DNA from 3 places in the Rahnella sp. 2050 genome. Region 1 is predicted to be linked to each of the others. Evidence: predicted binding sites of a transcription regulator. Region 1 holds the regulator's gene; each other region holds the start of a gene.
The links. Region 1 encodes Fur, which represses iron uptake genes when iron is present. Its sites were predicted from a motif close to ATAATAATGAGAACNACTATCAA; they were not measured.
Positions count from the first base shown of each region.

Region 2: the regulator Fur is predicted to act here: its motif matches at 2,860-2,882, upstream of fepB (Fe2+-enterobactin ABC transporter substrate-binding protein).
Region 3: the regulator Fur is predicted to act here: its motif matches at 3,547-3,569, upstream of sodA (superoxide dismutase [Mn]).

Region 1 covers NZ_JBEPKE010000002.1:1,085,930-1,091,154, forward strand. Annotated here, with positions in the region: gene chiP (chitoporin ChiP) at 142-1,512, shown strand; gene chiQ (ChiQ/YbfN family lipoprotein) at 1,526-1,861, shown strand; gene fur (ferric iron uptake transcriptional regulator) at 1,990-2,445, opposite strand; gene fldA (flavodoxin FldA) at 2,758-3,285, opposite strand; gene ABIC79_RS12300 (methyl-accepting chemotaxis protein) at 3,707-5,225, shown strand, end outside.
Region 2 covers NZ_JBEPKE010000005.1:169,789-175,013, reverse strand. Annotated here, with positions in the region: gene fepG (iron-enterobactin ABC transporter permease) at 1-865, opposite strand, end outside; gene fepD (Fe(3+)-siderophore ABC transporter permease) at 868-1,869, opposite strand; gene fepB (Fe2+-enterobactin ABC transporter substrate-binding protein) at 1,869-2,837, opposite strand; gene ABIC79_RS18870 (hypothetical protein) at 3,228-4,202, opposite strand; gene ABIC79_RS18865 (hypothetical protein) at 4,259-5,225, opposite strand, start outside.
Region 3 covers NZ_JBEPKE010000004.1:89,773-94,997, forward strand. Annotated here, with positions in the region: gene yiiM (6-hydroxyaminopurine reductase) at 1-526, opposite strand, end outside; gene ABIC79_RS16515 (methyl-accepting chemotaxis protein) at 630-2,576, opposite strand; gene sodA (superoxide dismutase [Mn]) at 2,848-3,468, opposite strand; gene fdhD (formate dehydrogenase accessory sulfurtransferase FdhD) at 3,679-4,521, opposite strand; gene fdnG (formate dehydrogenase-N subunit alpha) at 4,667-5,225, shown strand, end outside.

The DNA.
Region 1 (5,225 bases):
GATGTTGATTTAACCGGTTACGCCTCTGGCGACCGCTTTTTATACCCGTTTGGGTTTTGCTCGTTTTTTTAGTCAACATGAGGAATCTCTATGCACAAGCACCGTAACAGGGGCAAGGGATCGGCTTACCTGAAACCTGCCATGTATTCTCTCGCCGGCACCTTACTGGGTGGCGGAATGATGTTTTCACAAGAGACCAAAGCAGCCGGTTTTATTGATGATTCCACACTGACCGGCGGTGTGTACTACTGGCAGCGTGAACGTGACCGCAAGGACATGGATCCGGCGAGTGACCACTACAAAGACTATACAACCAACCTTTCGCATTCTACCGCTAACCTGAACCTCGATTTTTCTTCCGGCTATGCCTGGGACATGTTTGGTATTGATATCGCAGCCTTTACGGCGATTGAAATGGCCGAGAGCAGCGAGAGCGGCCATCCCAACGAAATCGCCTTTTCCAACAGCAACCGCGCCTACGACGAAGATTACTCCGGGGATAAAAGTGGGGTCAGTCTTTATAAGGCAGCCGGTAAATTCAAATACGGCGGATTCTGGGGGCACGCAGGGTATATTCAGCCTACCGGACAGACGCTGATCGCACCGCACTGGAGCTTTATGCCGGGTACGTATCGCGGTGCGGAAGCCGGTTATAAACACGATTTCGGTGACCCGGGTGAACTGAGTTTCTCCTATATGTGGGCTGATGAATATAAATCGCCGTGGCATCTGGAAATGGATGATTTCCGCCAGAATGACAAGAAAACCGGCGTTTCTTATATTCATTCGCTCGGTGCGAAATATGATTTTAAAAATGACTTCGTACTGGAAGGCGCATTTGGCCAGGCTGAAAGTTATGTCGATCAGTACTTTGCTAAAGCCTCGTACAAAATGGATCTGCTGGGCAATCCGCTGACCACCAGCTATCAGTTCTATGGTGCAGAAGACCGCATCAGTGACAAGAATGATCCGAACAGTCTGTATGACGGTCTGGCATGGTTGCAGGCACTGACCTTTGGCTATACCACCGGGCAGTTTAACTGGCGTCTGGAAGGGACGATGGTGAAAGCGGAAGGGAATCAGGGCTACTTCCTGCAGCGCATGACCCCGACTTATTCTTCCTCAAACGGCCGTCTTGATGTGTGGTGGGACAACCGCTCGGACTTCAACGCCAATGGTGAAAAAGCCGTGTATGCCGGCGTGCTTTATGATCTGGCGAAATGGGACCTGCCGGGGTTCGCGGTCGGTGGTTCGTACGTCTATGCGTGGGATGCCAAACCGAGCACCAACGCCGCTTATGACCAGAGCCAGCGTCTGAAAGAAAGCGCATGGAGCCTGGATGCGCTGTACACCATTCAGGAAGGGCGCGCCAAAGGGACGTTGTTCAAACTGCATTACACCCAGTACGACAACCATTCGGACATACCGAGCTGGGGCGGCGGTTACGGCAACATTTTCCAGGATGAAAAAGACGTGAAATTCATCGTTATCGCTCCATTTACTATTTTCTGAGGTCGCTATGTCGATGAATAAATTACTGATGATCATGGTTTCGGCTGTTTTGCTGGCCGGTTGTGCACCCACCGCCGATCAGGCACAAATATCCCAAACGCGGGAAGATTACCGTGCCTGTATCAATACGTCAGAAGGCAATCCGGACAAACTGGCATCCTGCGAGGTGTTACTGAATAAACTGAAACAGGAAAAAGCCCACCAGCAATTTGCAGAACAGGAGACGGTGCGCGTGGTGGATTATCAGCGATGTCTGACGGCGCGTAAAACTGGCGACGGTCAGGCATATGCTGCTGATTGCGGGAAAATCTGGCAGGAAATAAAAACGAACAATTCACCTAAGCCGTGAATCTCAGCAGCGAAACATACCCCGGCTTGCCGGGGTTTTTTATGCCTGCTATCCGGGCTCAATCTGCGTCGATATCAGACATAAAAAAACCGCTTTTCAGCGGTTAATTTAGTCAAAGCCTGTGCAGATTACTGCGCAGGTTTATCGTTGTGCAAAGAGTCATCTTCGCGGCAATCGCCTGCTTCACAGTGGCCGTACAGATACAGGCTGTGGTTGGTGAGCTTGATACCGTGTTTCTTAGCAATCTCACGCTGACGACCTTCAATATATTCGTCACGGAATTCGATCACACGACCGCAATCCAGACAGATCAGGTGGTCGTGGTGATGTTGCTGGGTCAGTTCGAATACGGACTTGCCGCCTTCGAAGTTATGACGGGTGACAATACCGGCGTCGTCAAACTGGTTCAGAACGCGGTAAACCGTCGCCAGGCCAATTTCTTCACCCATATCAATCAGTTGCTTGTAAAGATCTTCCGCACTAACGTGATGACCTTCCGGCGCTTGCAGCACTTCCAGGATTTTGAGGCGCGGAAGCGTGACTTTTAAGCCGGCTTTCTTCAGTGCGGTGTTGTTGTCAGTCATGCGGATTCAGTCCTGTTACTATGTGCTAATCAAGTTGAGGCATGCAGCCTGTGGCATCGGCGGCACAAAATTATTCGTTTAGTCTCTTCGTTTAACGCAATGTGCCAATTCTCGTCAACGACAGCCTGTTAATAAAGATCACAAATTGCCGGTCACATTTGTAATGCAACGACTTGATCAATAGAAAAAACAGAGGAACTCAGTGTACCTTGATACGACCGAAAGTTACAATTTTGTAGCAGTTAAATTGTTAATTTCAGTAATAGTTTGGCCCTTCAATTGTAGAATAAATCCTCAGGGCCAACAGGGTTTTTAGCCAATAATTTCAGAAAGGCTAAGTTCTTCTGTGATCTGTTTCACCCAGGCATCAACACGTTCGCTGGTCAGTTCGGGCTGACGATCTTCGTCAATTGCCAGTCCTATGAAGTGCTTATCATCCGCCAGGCCTTTAGATGCTTCAAAGTGGTAACCTTCGGTAGGCCAATGTCCGACAATCACTGCGCCGCGTGGCTCAATGATATCGCGCACGGTGCCCAGCGCATCGCAGAAATATTCGGCGTAGTCTTCCTGGTCACCGCAACCAAACAGTGCCACCAGCTTACCTTCGAAATCTATCTCTTCCAGCGTTGGGAAAAAGTCGTCCCAGTCACACTGCGCTTCACCGTAATACCAGGTTGGAATGCCGATAAGCAAAATATCGAATTTTTCCAGATCCTCTTTGCTGCTCTTCGCAATGTCATGCACCTCTGCAACATCTTTACCCAATTGCTTCTGGATCATTTTTGCGATGTTTTCGGTGTTACCTGTATCGGATCCAAAGAAGATACCTACAACGGCCATAAGATTACCTAACCTCTTGTTCTCAATGAAGTGCTCTGCAACGCAGGCAATAATAATGCAGATGATAGCAAACTCGTGCGGCGGAGAATATGCTTCTGCTCGCCTTCTTAACTGGGAAATAAGTTTATCGGGCAATATTTTTAAGTGTTATCGCCTTTGTGTGCTTTCACCTGCGGCGAATTAACCTCAGGGTTAATGAGGTCAAAAGCAAGTTTGAGAAATAAGTCGTCACAATACTAAATTTCGAGAACATTCCGCCGATAGATGATTCGGGAGCAATCTCAACATAATAAAGAAATCGATGCCCGGAGAGGTGTTCAAACATGTCCTGGGGCACTTGCCTGCTGGTTACCTGTCTTGATTCTCCGCATCCCCGTCAATCCTCAGGCCAGAAACAGACATGTTTCGAGAGAGGCATATCGTGCAGTTTTTAAAAAATATCACCATCAGGGCCGCTTTATTAACCATTCTTGGCATCTTTTGCGTCATGTGGGCAGGTGTTTCCCTTTACACCGTCACCTCACTGGACACACTGACCCAAAATACCAAAAATAGTACCGAGCTGGTCAACAATATGGCGCTGATCAATAAAGGAAATGATCAGTATTTTCGTACCGTGACGCGCCTGAGCCGCGCCGTGGCACAGCTTCAGGCCGATCCGTCAAAAGGTCCGGAAATTTTTGATACCGCCAAACAATCACTCAGCGGGCTGACGCAGGCTCTGGCCAGTTTTAAAGCGGCACCGCATCCGGGGCTGGAAGATTCCTCCGTGCAGGAATTAATCACCAGTTGGGAAAATCTGATCACGCAGGGCGTCACGCCATTGTTCGACGCAGCCCGCAGCAAAAATACGGAGTCCTATAACCAGCTAGCCAATTCCACCGTACCTGCACTGAGCCGCAGCTTTGGCTCATCGATGGAGAAAGTCAGCGGTCAGATCGCTGTCGATTTTGATGCGGCACAACGGCAATCCACCCATCTGACGTCATTTAGCAAAGTGATTCTGCTGACGGCATTTGGTATCGGGCTGGTGATTTTATTGCTGACTGACCGTTATCTGGTGATGGCGCTGGTGAAGCCGCTGGATAAAATCCGCGGTCACTTCGCGGTGATCGCCAGCGGCGATCTGACGTTTTATCTGGAAGAATTCGGTAAAAACTGCGCCGGTAAGCTGATTCCGTTGCTGAACGAGATGCAGTTGAGCCTGGTCAATACCGTTCAGACCATCCGCAACTGCACCAATCACATCTATCAGGGCGCGTCAGAAATTTCAGCCGGGAACAACGATTTGTCTTCCCGTACGGAAGAACAGGCGTCGGCGCTGGAAGAAACCGCTGCCAGCATGGAAGAACTGACGGCTACCGTTAAACACAATGCCGATAACGCGCATCACGCCAGCCAGCTGGTGATGGAGGCTTCCACCACCGCGCAGAAGGGCGGCAACATCGTGGCAGACGTGGTCAGCACCATGAAAGATATCTCCGGCAGCTCGAAGAAAATTGCTGAAATCACTTCTGTGATTAACAGCATCGCTTTCCAGACCAACATTCTGGCGCTGAATGCTGCCGTCGAAGCGGCACGTGCGGGCGAGCAGGGGCGCGGTTTTGCAGTGGTTGCCAGCGAAGTGCGCAATCTTGCACAACGCAGTGCGCAGGCGGCGAAAGAAATCGAGCAGCTTATCAGCGAATCGGTTTCCCGCGTCGACAGCGGTTCGAAATTGGTTGAAAACGCCGGTCAGACGATGAATGAAGTGGTGCGCTCAATTACGCATGTCACTGACATCATGGCGGAAATCGCCTCTGCATCCGATGAGCAAAGCAAAGGAATCAGTCAGGTGGCGGTTGCCGTCACAGAAATGGACAGCGTCACACAGCAGAACGCCGCGCTGGTAGAACAGGCGTCGCAGGCTGCGGTATCACTGGAAGAGCAGGCTTCATTGC
Region 2 (5,225 bases), on a different contig from region 1:
CGTGCTGCTGGCTGGCGCAAAGACGACGCGAAATTTGCGGTGACACCAGCGCAATAAAGGAAATTGGCCCGGCCAGCGCGGTGGCCGCGGCGGTCAACGCCACGCCCGCCAGCATCAGCAATAAACGTGAACGCGCCACCGGTACGCCCAGCGCACAGGCGGCATCATCGCCCATTTCGAGCAACCGCATCGGAGCGGATAAGCAACGCGCCAGCATGCAGGCGACGATAATCATCCCGGTCGCCGGCAGGCTTTTCTCCCATGTGATGCCATTGAGCGAACCAGCATTCCACAAGCCAGCCGTCAGCGCCGATTCCAGCGAGGCGTGAATAATCAGCCAGGTATTGACCGCAATCAGCAGCGCCCGTACGCCGATACCGACGATAATCAGGCGGAACGTTTCGATGCCCTGACGCCATGCCAGGGCGTATACCACCAATGCGGTCACGACGCCGCCTGCCATCGCGCCGGGGAGAAGGTCGCCCGCAGCGCCATTGAACAACACGATAATCAGCAGAACGCCGGTATACGCGCCGGTGTTAAAACCGATAACGTCCGGACTTCCCAATGGATTGCGCAGCAGCGACTGAAAAATCGCGCCGCTGATGCCGAGTGCGGCACCGAGAATCATCGCCATCACCACGCGCGGCAGACGCCATTGCGTGACAATAATGCTCAGGTTTTTCGGCCCGTCGCCGAGCAGGGCGCTGACAACCTGCGACGGCGTCAGTGCCAGTGTTCCGCTACCCAGCGCGTAAACCGCCAGCAGGATCAGGCATAACACCAGTCCGCAGGCGGTCAGAAAGGGGCGCGACAGCAGCAAAGGTTTTTTCAGCGGGCGAGGTTCTGTAAGAGTCTGGCTCATGGTTAACCTCTGTGTAATCCACCGGGACGGCGTACCAGGAAAATAAGCACCGGCGCGCCGATAAAGGCGACCACCACGGAAACCCGCAATTCTCCGGTAACCAGAAAACGCCCGGCGATATCGGCTGCCAGCAACAGCGTCGGGGTTAACACCAGCGTCCACGGCAGCATCCAGCGCGGATCCGCACGACAGATCCAGCGCGCCATATGCGGCACCATCAGGCCGACAAAGGCGATGGGGCCGACAGCCGCTGTGGCGCTGCCGCACAACAACGTAATCGCCAGTAATCCCAGCAACTGCGTGGTCGCGATTTTGGTGCCGAGCGCCGTCGCCAGTTCGTTGCCCATCGTCAGATTATTCAGGGAACGGGCCATCAGTAAGCTCAGGGCAACCGCAAAAGTCACCGGCGGTGTGATGGTTTTAATCACGGTAATATTGCGGATATCCAGCGAGCCAGCCTGCCAGAATCGCAACTGATCGTAGACGGTCGGGTTGAGCAGGGAAATCCCCGAAGACATGCCTTCCAGCACAGCGCCGAGCGCGACGCCCGCCAGAGTTAAGCGTACCGGATCCAGCTTTCCGCGTCCCAGCGCGCCGATCATGGCGACCAGCAATGTTGCCAGTAAGGCACCGGCAAACGCGAACCACAAATAGTGGCTGACATCCGTTGCGCCAAAAAAGGAGATACCGATAACCACCGCGAAAGCCGCACCCGCATTAACGCCAAGAATACCGGGATCAGCCAGCGGATTGCGGGTGAGGATTTGCATCAGCGCACCGGATAATCCGAGCGCCATCCCTGCCAGCAAACCGGCCAGCGTGCGCGGCACACGGGCATCGGTGACAATCACGCAGTCCGCCCCAGTGCACTGGCCGTTAAGCGCTGACATCACGGTGCCGGACGCAAGCGATTTCTCGCCCAGCACCAGACTCAGCGCCATCATCAGGCAGAGCAAAAACAAGGCAACCAACAGCGCTGTGAGATTTTTTATTGAGCGGGACATCAGTGAGTTACGAACAGTTTTTCAAGCTGATTCAGCATGTTGCTGGCGCTGTAATAATCGAGTCTGAACGTGTCGTCACCCATGGCATACACGCGCCCGGCCTGCACGGCAGGTAACTTCGCCAGAAAAGGATTGGTCAGCAGCCGTTGTGCATCAGGCTGACTGGCGGAAAATAACAGCAGCGTCTGGCCGTTCATCGCCTCCGGCATTTTCTCACCGGCAAGCTGGATGATGTCATGGCGTTTGCCCTGACTGTAACTGGCGGCTAAATTCAGCGGAACCGGCGCGAGGCTGAATCCTAACTGCCGGAGCAACTGACCTTGCGGTGACGCGGGCGTCCACAGATTGGCGCTTTTGCCATCTGATCCATAAACCAGCGCGGACACCGGCTGCGGTGGCAAATGTATCGCTTTTTTCAGACTGTCTTCACGGGCTGAAAACTGCGCGATAACCTTGGCGGCATCGGTTTCTTTACCCGTCGCCCGGCCTAATTCGGTGGCGAGTTCCTGCCAGCTTTTATCGTCGTAATTGACCACCATGACCGGCGCAATGGCCGACAGCTGATCATAGAGTTTCAGTGCGGAATCCCCGCCTGTGGCGGCAATAATGATGAGATCCGGTGCCTGTCCGGCAATGGCTTCAGCATTCGGTTCGCCGATATAAAGCCGCTGCACACCGCGTTGTTTCGCGACATCGCCCCACTGGCGGAAAAAGCCCTGAGCATCGGAAACCCGATTATTGGGCGCAGTCGCTCCGCTGGCGATAACCGGCGCATTAATCGCCAGCAATGTGCCGGTGACGGTGACGCTGGTGGAGACAATCCGCTGCGGCGGCTGTTGTAATGTGATGCTTCCCTTTGAGGTCATAACTTGCCGTGGCCAGCCTTCTGCGAAAGCCTGCGTGGCGACAAGCAGCGATAACAACAGCGCAACCATCCCTGAAAAACGGCGAAAACCAGCCCTTGTCATTGGATCCATTCCTGATTCTTTAATGTTAATGGTTATCATTATTATATGCAGGGCGTATGGGGTCAATGACGAGAGAGGTTCAATCCGTGGAAAAGTCAGGGGAAGACAGGTATTCACGCAACAAAAAAGCCACTCCGTATGAAGTGGCTTAATCGTTTGAATCTCAAACTAAAATCTGGTGGCCCTTGCTGGACTTGAACCAGCGACCAAGCGATTATGAGTATCAACATTCAAGTAGGGAAATCAATAATTTATATTTTAAAACAATGACATGGATTGACATTTTTTGCCAGGAATTGCCCGATTCCTCCATCTATATCGCCACTTTATCGCCACTTTTATCTAACCTTCAAAGAGTAAAGAGCAGACTTATTCTTGTTGTCCCCAAACTCAGTGATTCATGTCATGTAATCCATCCGGTAATGAAAGATAAAGGCTATAACGTATGGGCATTTTTTCATCAGGACTTTCATTAAAAGTTATATTATGTACTGGAAATTTCGGTAGTATATTAATTACACAAGTAAGAAATACTTCTTCAAAAAAAGTAATTAAAAATTGAAGTATGATATTTGCTTCAAGATGAATAATATTAGAAGCACTTCCCTTTATGCCCCATTTTGGAGGTAGCAATTCATTACCATTCTCAATGTTAAAGTTAGTAATTAATAATGGGTTTTCTGTGGTCGAAGCATGTTCCTGGGCATTTCTTAGTGAAAAAATATGATAGCACATTGGTAATTTTTCACGAAGAACTTCGATCAATTCTTTAGCGTCCGCATGTTCTGACTCGATTTCTTTTAACAAAAAATCTATGCGCCCATGTTTTGTTTTTAAAGGGATAAACATATTAACCATTACTGACGTTTCTTGGATACATCTTTTCGCTGCAATCAAGAAACCTGTTGTGAAACCATCAATATTTTTAACCTGCGGAAAATATGCATGAGATTTTCCATTCATTATATGCTTGTTTCTTTCGAATTTTTGGATTTCTTTATCAAGTTCATTTGAGTAAGACTGTAAATAAATCAAACACTCCAATAAAACATTTCTGATGTCACTTACCTTGTTAATGATATCTATACGTTTAGGGTCTTGTTCAGAAAATATTTGCCTCAGGAAATCATTGGCAAGTAATACAGTGTTGGCAACTAATGGATTGGATGCACCAAAATCTGAAGTCTTCGTATAGACCCAAGGCATCTCATGATGATTTCTTTGTGGGTCTAATGTATCTGGGCTCAACATTTTAAAAGTAGAGTTTTCGGTGAATATCTCCATTGACTCGCCAAAATTAATCATTGCAAGAATGTTCCCAGTCTCACCCTCAGGCAAACCAAAAGACACAGCATCATCACGCATGTGATTCTCCGCAAAATGTCCCGCCCCCTTGATTAGAGGCCGGGAGTATAATTATTTCAGAGTGAGCTTTTTTTTGCTCCCTCAATCTCTTCTCTACAAACATCAATGTTATTAAATGAATATTGAAGGTAGGTATATCCCTGCGCAGAGGTATTTGCTCTTGTTTCGATGAATATAGTGTTGATGTTGTTTTTTAAATGTTCCTCTTTTGAGTCTTTCCAGACTGCAGATAAAAATCGTTCCTTTTTAGCCAATCCCATCATCCAATCTTGAGGCTCTTTCCAGATAGACCCAGATAGAAGAAAATCAGTTGTCTCAGCTTTGCCATAGAGTGATGTTAATGAGTTAGTTAAGTCTTCAAATTTTGCTTTTAGGGCAAGGCCATAGCTGTCAGTATTGATATTCTTTCCTACAGCTCTAATTTCACACAACCCAACCTTTGGTGATATTAGCAAACCATAAACTACAAAATCTGCATTTGGTTTAGGTAGTTTGTCAGACGTATAAAGATTTACGCTATCTTCAAGCGGTTTTAATTTCGTACCGATCATATCTTCGATATTTTTTTGTGATAGCCCCGCTTCTAAACCGAAGGGGCCTTCTGCTGGTGGAAGTAATGGGGGCTGTGCAGGAGCATTTTTGGCTGTTGATTCGGGCTCAGAGTTATTTTTTTCTATATTTTGTGATTCTGTTTTAATTTTTATATCTGCAAGTCCATATTTTGCTATTAAATATTTCTGTTGCAACATTGCCATGCTTTGCTCTTGAGTCGCAACTGTAGACAATTTTAATGCTTGAATTAAACCGCCGCTGTATTGACTTGCCTCGGCTTTGGCTTCATCAATTTGTGCATTCAGGTTATCAATTTCGTTTTTTATTGAATCGGCAAGCTTAGGATCAGGTGGAGTACCGGTAACGGTAACTTCAATTTTTGCTCCCGATTCAATAGCATTTATGCGTTGCTCTAGCAGAGCCTTATTAGTTCCCAATACTTCAAGTCTTACTGTATTCAAGTTCTTAATC
Region 3 (5,225 bases), on a different contig from region 1:
TAGAAATCGCTTCTGCGACGGACACCTCACTGTTGCGCGTCAGCAGTTCCAGCGGCCGGTCGCCACTGACATTCCCCGTACTGACCACCCGATATAACCAGCCGCAGCGGCCGCTTTGTTGTAACAGCGGCGACAGGTTTTTGCAGTCGAGAAAATGGTTCAGTTTGTAGCAGGGCGCACGGGGTTGCGTGACCTGAATCAGCGCGTCGCCCCAGCGGAAAATATCACCGATATACACGTTATCTTCGGTCATGCCGAGTGTCGAAAGGTTTTCCCCAAACGCAGGCGGATGAAAACGGTCCTCTTCTTCGGGAAACTGCTGGCGCAACCAGGCGTAATGCTCGCGGGGAAAATGACACAGCGCGCGGTCAGCGCCACCGTGATAAGACTTCTCGGCCTGCTGATCGTTCTCCAGCCCGAGAGGCGTCAGAGCGACAGCGCCATCAACCTGACGTTTGGCAATCGCACTGGGTGAAAAGTCGGGATAATGTTCGATGGTACCGATGTACACGTCGGGATAATGCATAAGCTCTCCGCTGCTGAAATGTCACTCGCTCAAGCATAACCTGCATTCGGCAGCGGGAGTAGAAGGAATACCTGCGCACATGCGGGGTGCGCAGGTTCATCAGTCAGAACGTTTCCCAGTTATCCTGACTGGTTTTGCCTTGAACTGGCAGCGGCAGGGCCGGACGGCGCAGCGCGGCGGATGCCGGTGCGGCCAGCATATCGCCGTTATCGGCCAGGCGGAATACCGAGACTGCCTGCGTCAGCGTCGCGGCCTGATCTTCGAGTGAATCGGCGGCAGCGGATGACTGCTCAACCAGCGCGGCGTTCTGCTGTGTCGTGCTGTCCATTTCGACAATCGCCTGCGAAATCTGGCTGATACCACGGCTTTGCTCGTCAGAAGCAGAGGCGATTTCACCCATGATATCGCGCACATGCGAGACGGATTTCACGATGTCCTGCATGGTACGTCCGGTATTTTCCACCAGCTTCGCGCCGGTGTTAACACGTTCAACCGACTCGGCAATCAGCCCTTCGATCTCTTTCGCTGCCTGCGCACTGCGCTGTGCCAGTATGCGGACTTCCGAGGCGACGACTGAGAATCCGCGGCCCTGTTCACCGGCACGCGCGGCTTCAACCGCAGCGTTCAGCGCCAGGATATTGGTCTGGAACGCGATGCTGTTGATGACGGACGTAATTTCGGCGATACGTTTTGAGCTGCCGGAAATCTGCTGCATGGTGTCGACCACTTCGCCGACTTGTTTGCCGCCGAGCGTTGCGGTGCCCGAAGCCTCGCTGGCCAGTTTGCTGGCGTGATGGGCGTTATCGGCGTTCTGTTTCACCGTCGCGCTCAGTTCTTCCATGCTGGCGGCGGTTTCTTCAACCGCGGCGGCCTGCTGTTCGGTGCGTGAGGAAAGATCGGTATTCCCGGCGGCGATTTCAGCCGCCGCGTGAGAAACCTGTGAAACGCCGGAGCGGATTTCATAAATCATCGTACTGAGATTCTGGCTCATCGCGGACACCGCGTTCATCAGCATACCCAGCTCATCGCGACGTGTGGTTGGATGCGCGACAGTCAGATCGCCCCGCGCAATCGCCTCCGCCGTTTTCAGCGTATCGCGCAGCGGCTGGGCAATCTGGCGGGTGATTCGCCATGCAATGATAATCCCCACCAGCATTACGATCAGCGTAATCACCATCATGATCATCTGCGCATTACTGATGTCTTTATGCGTGTTATCCAGTTCATTTTTGAATATTTTTGCGACCAGTGTGTTCATCTCAGCGGCTTTTACTGTCAGCAGCTGCGAGTTCTTTTGTTCATCTTCGTAAGCCGGCATGTAGGCCATAACGTGATCTTTATAGGTCGCCAGCGCACTCATCAGCGGGGCGAGTGTGGCCTGCTGATCCGGCAACAGTAATGCGTTCAGCTTTTTAGCATTGGCCTGCGTATCATCAATTGACTTTAACAGCCTGGCTTCCGATTCCTTGTTGATGTTGAGCAACAGGCCGCGCACGTCATAACGCACGTTGATCAGTTTTTGAATGACTTCGGCCAGTGAAAGACGAATGGAAGGATCGGCATCTTCCACACGCAGCTGATCTTGTAAACGTTTCACAACGGCTTCGGTTTCGGAAAGATTCCAGCTGGCGCGTACCGCATCTTTGCGGTCGACGGCTTCTTTAAATGCGGCTTGTGCCTGCTGATATTCATGAATTTTTACCGGCACCTGCTCCAGTTCTGCCTGCCCAGCGGCATCCCATTTCAGCTTGTCTTTCGACTGCTCAATCAGTTGCGACAGCGCGTCTATGTTGTCCTGATTTTGTTTGAGATATGCCGGATTGTAATTGAGCTGATAAAGCGTACGGCTGAGACGGGCATCATTGAGTAATGCGTTCATCTGATTACTGAAATCGACTTTTTCCGCACGCTGACTGATGTCGTTAAATTTAATCATTCCCGCAGTGGTAATGACGGCCGCGATCAAAAGCACCAGCCCGAAACCCAGACCCAGTTTGGTGCCGACCTTGAGATTGTTCATCCACTGCGAAAGACCCGATCCGTTACTCATAATCATTCTCCGTCAAACATCCCTTTTAAATAGACATGCGGTTTTGTGACGCCTTTGTGAACAATCTATCGGTAGGTTGTTTAATAAACTTTATAGGATCTGTGGCGTATTTTTGATTAATGCGAGCGGGGTCTAATAATGGTGGGAAACGGAAGAATAATTCGCTGTAAAACAGTGATCATGCATACAAATTCAGGACATAAAAAAGGCGGGTCACTGACCCGCCATTGGCGAAAACATCATCATGCCCGCGAAGGGCGGCAGTGCGAAATTACTTCGCTTCAGCCAGACGTTTTGCTGCTTCGTCCCAGTTTACAACAGCCCAGAAGGCTTTGATGTAATCAGGGCGTTTGTTCTGATATTTCAGGTAGTAAGCGTGTTCCCACACGTCCAGGCCCAGCAGCGGGTAACCGGAAGCGCCGGAAATGGCTTCGCCCATCAGCGGGCTGTCCTGGTTAGCAGTAGAAACAACCGCCAGTTTGCCGTCTTTCAGCACCAGCCATGCCCAGCCTGAACCGAAACGAGTGGTCGCTGCTTTCTCAAAAGTTTCTTTGAAAGCGTCAACGCTGCCGAAATCGCGTTCGATCGCAGATTTCAGTTCGCCCTGCAGGGTGGTGCCGGTTTTCAGGCCTTTCCAGAACAGGCTGTGGTTAGCGTGGCCGCCTGCGTTGTTACGCAGTGCAACTTTCTTGTCTGCAGGAACCTGATCCAGTTTGGTGATCAGTTCTTCAACCGGCAGTGCAGCCAGTTCCGGCAAGCTTTCCAGCGCAGCGTTAGCGTTGTTCACGTAAGCCTGGTGATGTTTAGTGTGATGGATTTCCATCGTTTCTTTGTCGAAATGCGGTTCGAGTGCGTCGTATGCGTAAGGCAGTGATGGCAGTGAATAACTCATGTTCATCGTCTCCATAGTGTAGGGCGGCACCGTCATTGTGAGCACCGCGTAATCAGTCGGATCATTATAGTTAATTAAATGATATTGAAAATGATTATCTATGCTCCATGCTTTGTGCGGGTACTCGTAAGCGCCTGTTATACGGGGCTTAGAACCAGATAACCGCAAACAATCCTAAATTGTCTAAAGGCACGCGGTGCTTAGAGAGAGTTAACGTAACCGCTGCGGATGCGTATACACCGTTGCCCGTCCCGGTTTACTGAAACCGACCAGCGTCAGATTGCATTTTTCGGCAACGTCGACTGCGAGCGTGGTGGCGGCGGAGACGGCAAACAGGATTTCGATGCCGCACATCGCGGCTTTCTGCACCATTTCATAGCTGGCGCGGCTTGATACCAGCGCGGCGCCGGATATCCAGTCGTTTTGTCTGGCACGCATACCGAGCATTTTATCGAGCGCCACATGACGGCCCACATCTTCGCAGCCACCCAGTAATTCACCTTCCGGCGTGATCCACGCGGCGGCGTGGGTACAGCCGGTGAGCTGGCCGATTTCCTGCACGGATTTCAGCTGGTGCAGCGCGTTGTCCAGATTTGCCAGATCAAAGGTTTGGCTGAACGGCAGCGGCGCGAGCGGGCGGAATAAATCGCCTAACTGTTCGATGCCGCAGACGCCGCACCCGGTGCGGCCTGCCATGGCGCGGCGGCGTTCTTTCAGCCCGGCGAAACGGCGGCTCGATAATTCGATGTTAACCTCAATCCCGTTACAGTTTGGTGTCACCTCCATCCCGTAAATATCACTGACCGATTCAATAATCCCTTCTGACAGCGAAAAGCCCAGCGCAAAGGCGTGCAGATCTTTCGGTGAAGCCATCATGACCACATGCGAAATGCCGTTATAAACCAGCGCAACGGGCACTTCCTGAGCAATCCAGTCATCTTCCGGCTCATTGAGATGTGCGCGCTGCATCACCGTTTTTTGGCTGGCTCCGATGATCTGAGTCACTTTTTTGTCATCTTTTTCGCCCAGTTCGTTTACTTGATGGACATCCATTAGCAATAACCTTATAAACATTCCGGCTACATAAGCCGTACAAAAATTATGGGTACTTGGCTTTAATTTTAACGCTTCCGCATCAGCTGCGGAAAGCGCCAATTTGAAAAGCAATGTGTTAACAGATGATGGGAAGGAGTCTTTCATGCAAGTCAGCAGAAGACAATTATTCAAAATATGTGCGGGTGGTATGGCCGGCACCACGGCGGCATTATTAGGATTTACTCCTACCATGGCGCTGGCGGAAACCCGCCAATACAAACTGCTTCGCTCCCGTGAAACCCGCAACAACTGCACTTACTGTTCCGTAGGTTGCGGAATACTGATTTACAGCCAGGGCGATGGAGCGAAAAACGTCACTGAAAATATCTTCCACGTAGAGGGTGACGCCGATCATCCGGTCAGTCGTGGCTCGTTGTGCCCGAAAGGCGCAGGCGTGCTGGATTACATCCACAGCGAAGGCCGTCTCAGATATCCGGAATACCGCGCTCCCGGTGCCGATAAATGGCAGCGCATCACGTGGGACGAGGCGATTTCCCGTATCGCCCGCCTGATGAAAGATGACCGCGACGCCAATTTCGTCGAGAAAAATGAAAACAACGTGACGGTCAACCGCTGGCTGACCACCGGCATGCTGTGTTCTTCTGCGGCCAGTAATGAAACCGGTCTGCTGGATCAGAAATTCACCCGCGCACTGGGTATGG